Regions from separate parts of the Nonomuraea sp. NPDC049758 genome, predicted to be linked through region 2. Evidence: predicted binding sites of a transcription regulator. Region 2 holds the regulator's gene; the other holds the start of a gene.
The links. Region 2 encodes HrcA, which represses chaperone genes, less so after heat shock. Its sites were predicted from a motif close to TTGGCACTCTCNNNNNGAGAGTGCCAA; they were not measured.

Region 1: AB0J46_RS15805 (DNA starvation/stationary phase protection protein) is a predicted target of HrcA. The motif match lies at 1,061-1,087, and genes of this name have one in related genera.

What each region holds. Positions count from the first base shown of each region.
Region 1 is NZ_JBFAMZ010000005.1:323,977-326,174, forward strand. It holds gene AB0J46_RS15800 (alkaline phosphatase PhoX) at 1-263, opposite strand, end outside; gene AB0J46_RS15805 (DNA starvation/stationary phase protection protein) at 513-980, opposite strand; gene AB0J46_RS15810 (helix-turn-helix domain-containing protein) at 1,097-1,837, shown strand; gene AB0J46_RS15815 (VIT domain-containing protein) at 1,834-2,198, shown strand, end outside.
Region 2 is NZ_JBFAMZ010000019.1:207,916-210,113, forward strand. It holds gene dnaJ (molecular chaperone DnaJ) at 1-421, opposite strand, end outside; gene hrcA (heat-inducible transcriptional repressor HrcA) at 433-1,446, opposite strand; gene AB0J46_RS39165 (DUF456 domain-containing protein) at 1,603-2,198, shown strand, end outside.

The DNA of each region.
Region 1 (2,198 bases), on a different contig from region 2:
CGCAGCGCGGAGGCGCCGCCGAGCAGGGGCAGCTCGGAGTTGGAGACGTAGATCCAGCCGGCGCCGTCGGGGAAGCAGGCGCCGCCGTCGGGTGCGGCGTGCCAGGTGAGCCCGGCCACCTTGTCGCCCGACCGGGCCACCACCCGGCCGGTGAAGCCCGGCGGGAGCGCGAGCCCGTCGGCGGACGCCGGCGTGAGCGGCCCGTACGGGCTGATGCCGCCCTGCAAGAGCGGGCCCGTGCGGAGGAGAGTCTTGTGGGACATCGTGGGGCCTCCCTCTAGGTGCCACGCTAGTCGACCGCACCGACATGAATGGCAAGGACTCGTGACATCAAACTCTGCGCAAACCCCGCGCTCCGTCGTGGCGTGAGATCGCCGCAGGCCCCTGGACGATGCGTGACAGTCCGTACCCACCGGACGGAAGATCGCCCATCTTGGGGGCGGACACGCGAAAGCCCGGACACTGTGGTCGTGCCCGGGCTTTTCGGGTGGTGCGGCCGGGGCCGCGCGCGGTCAGCGCTGGGCCTGGAACATCCAGTGCTGCTTGTCGATGTCCTGCGTCACGGCGATGAGCAGGTCCTGGCTGACCGGGTCGGCCTCGTCGGTGGCGCGGATGCGCTCGTACATGCGCTTGCTGATGCCGTCGAGGATGTCGGTGATCGTCGCCACCACCTTGCCGTCCTCCAGCCAGCCGCGCTCGGGCTGCTGGAGCCGGGTGGACTTGGCGACGGTCGCCGAGCGCCCGTCGGGGTTCACACCGAGCGCGACCGACCGCTCGGCGATGGTGTCCATGTGGGCGCGGGCCAGGTCGGTCAGCTCGTCGAGCTGGAGGTGAATCGGGCGGAAATGGGCGCCGACAAGGTTCCAGTGCGCCTGCTTGGCGACCAGCGACAGATCGATCAGATCGACCAGGGCGTCCTGCAGGGCTTCGGCGACAGTGTTCTTGGCTTCGCCCGAGAGCGGACCGGTGATCGTAGCCATGTCGTATTTCCTCCCCTTCAGTGGTGCTTATGCCTATTTAGAACGTCATCCGGGGGCGGATTCTTCCGATCTTTCCATCGTTGACAGTGTAATAGTGACAGTGTCATTGTGGAGGTATGAGCGACACCTGGACCATCGGCGAGCTGGCCGAGCATGCGGCGCGGGCGCTGCGCGCAGGCGCCCAGCCGGTCAACGGCCGGGTCCGCGACGTGCCCGGGGAACGCCTGATCCGGTGGTACACCACCATCGGCCTCGTGGACCCGCCCCTGACCCGGCGCGGCAGGATCGCCCGCTACGGCCGGCGGCACCTGCTGCAACTGGTGGCCGTCAAGCGCATGCAGGCGGCGGGGCACTCGATCGCCGAGATCCAGACGGCGCTGGCCGGCGCGACGAACGCCACGCTGGCGTCGGCCGCCGGGCTCGCCGACGTGCCGTCCGCGGGCGACGGGCGGGCGGTCCCTGGTTCTCCGCCGGACGGCCCGCGCTCGGCGGGGCCCGCGTCCGTCATCGCCACGACGACGAACGTGACGTCCGGCGGCGAGGCGAACGGGGCCTTCGACGGCCAGGCGCGCGCGGCTGGACGCCCGCCGGGCGGGCGGGCTACGGGCGGCGGCGAGCCGGGCCGCGAGAGGTTCTGGGCCGAGCGGCCGGTCCGCCGCGCCCCGGCCGGGAGCGAACGCCCCGCCGACGCCGAAGCGGGGCATGCCGGGGGCGGGCCGGCCGCGGGGGTCGTGCTCGCGGACGGGGTGCGCATTGTGTGGGACGGGGGGCGTCCTCCGTCCGAGGACGACGTTCAGGCGGTGCTGGCGGCGGCTGGGCCGCTGCTCGCGGTGCTCGTAGAGAGGAGACTGCTGTGAAGATCACTTCGCTGGAGCCCGCACGGTGCCTGCCGGTGCCGGAGGCCGGGTTCGGCGCGCTGCTGACCGAGCGCGGCAACCTGCCGCTGGACAGCGTGGACGTGCACGCCGACATCGCCGGGCTCGTCGCCGGGGTCGAGGTCGAGCAGGGGTTCCGCAACCCGTTCGACGTCACGCTGGAGGCGACCTACGTCTTCCCGCTGCCCGACCGGGCGGCGGTGACGGCCTTCAGGATGGAGGCCGACGACCGGGTCGTGGAGGGCGTGCTGAAGGAGCGCGGGCAGGCCAGGGCCGACTACGACCAGGCGCTGCGCGAGGGCAGGCGGGCGGCCATCGCCGAGGAGGACCGGCCCGACGTCTT
Region 2 (2,198 bases):
TGTCCACGACCAGCTCGCGGGTGGTGCCGAACGCCGTCTCGCGCAGGTCGAGCTCGACCCGGATGGTGGCGTTGCGGCCCCTCCTGGCGCGCGAGCGCGGCCCGCGGGTGCCACCCGCGGTGCCGAAGAAGGCGTCCATGATGTCGCTGAAGGGGAAGCCCGCGCCGAAGCCGCCGGCGCCCGCGCCCGCACCCGCGCCGCCGCCGAAGGGGTCGCCGCCCAGGTCGTACATCTGGCGCTTGTTCGGATCGGACAGCACCTCGTAGGCCTGCGTGATCTCCTTGAACCGCTCCTGGGTCTCGGGATCGGGGTTCACGTCGGGGTGCAGCTCGCGGGCGAGGCGGCGGTAGGCCTTCTTGATCTCGTCCTGACTGGCGTCACGGCGCACCCCGAGGGTGGCGTAGTAGTCGCTGTTTGCCACTTATCGACCTCTTAAGATGCAGCCAGGATCTGGCTGACGTAGCGTGCCACCGCGCGTACGGCGCCCATCGTCACGGGGTAGTCCATCCTCGTGGGACCCAGCACGCCGAGCCGGGCCAGTTGGTTGTCGCCAGAACCGTATCCGGTTGCGACGATGGACGTGCCGCGAAGGTAGGGGTTTTCCGAGCCGATGCGCACGGTGAGCGCGGACGGGGTGTCTGTGGATGTCTCGCCGAGCAACCGCATGAGCACGACCTGCTCCTCCAGCGCCTCCAGCACGTCGCGCAGGCCGGTGGCGAAGTCGGCGCCCGCGAGATTGGCCGCGCCGGCGAACACGATCTTCTCGTCATGGCGTTCGACGAGGGTTTCGAGCAGCACGGACAGGATCGTGGCCACGGCGGGCCGGTCCTCGGCGGGCAGCCGCTCGGGCAGGTCGGCGACCAGCTCGGGGACGTTGCTCAGCCCGCAGCCGTCGAGGCAGGAGTTGAGCACCGCGCGCAGATGGGCGATGCGGTCGTCCTCCACCACCTCGGGCAGCTCGATCACGCGCTGCTCGACGCGCCCGGTGTTGGTGATCAGCACGAGCATGACCCGCCGCTCGTTGAGCGGGACCAACTCGACGTGCCTGACCGTGGAACGGGTCAGCGTCGGGTACTGCACGACCGCGACCTGCCTGGTGAGCTGCGCGAGCAGCCGCACGGTGCGGAAGACCACGTCGTCGAGGTCGACCGCGCCGGCGAGGAAGGTCTCGATCGCCCGCCGCTCGGCCCCCGACAGGGGCTTGACCTGCGAGAGCCGGTCGACGAACAGGCGGTAGCCCTTGTCCGTCGGCACGCGGCCCGCGCTGGTGTGCGGCTGGGTGATGTACCCGTCCTCCTCCAGAGCGGCCATGTCGTTCCTGACCGTTGCCGGGGAGACCTTGAGGTTGTGGCGCTCCGCCAGCGCCTTGGAGCCCACCGGTTCGTTGGTGGACACGTAGTCTTCGACAATGGCGCGGAGCACCGCCAGCTTCCGTTCGTCGAGCACGTGCTCACCTCCTGCCTCTGCCTAACAGGGAAACGACAGGTCTAGCACTCCGTGTTCCCGAGTGCCAAGTGTACGGCTCTCGCCCACAAGGTGCGATAACACCAGGTCCCATCCTGTTGCTAGCGACTTACAAGCGACAGGCCTCACACTTGCCGCATGACCGACAATTCCCAGCCCCCGCAGTACGGACCGCCCCAGGGGCAGGGTCCCTACTACGGTCAGCCGAACCAGTACGCCCAGCCTCCGTACCAGCCCCAGCAGCACGGCCAGCCGCCCTACCAGCAGCAACAGCCGCCCGCACAGTACGGCCCCCCGCCCCAGTACGGCCAGCAGAACCAGTACGCCCAGCCCGACCAGTACGCCCACCCCGACCAGTACGGCCCCCACAACCAGTACGGCGGCCAGCCGCAGTTCCCGGCCAGGATCGACGGCAAGGCGATCAAGCCGCGCCTGTGGTGGATCGCCGTCGTGTGGGCCGTGGCCGTCGTGCTCGGCGTCGTGGGCGTGGTCGTGTTCGCCGGCGGCGTGCTGAGCAGCGTCTCGGACATGGCCCCGACGACCACGTTCGCGTCGGGCGAAAGCGTGAAGGTCGCGATCGACCCCGCCAAGCGCCCGGCCGTCTACATCGCCACCGACACGCGGGTCAACTACCAGTGCGAGATCTCCGGCGGCCCGGCCCAGGCCAGGCTGGTCAAGGTCTCCGGCACCCAGACGCTCAGCGCCGGCGGCACCACCTGGCAGGAGATCCTCGC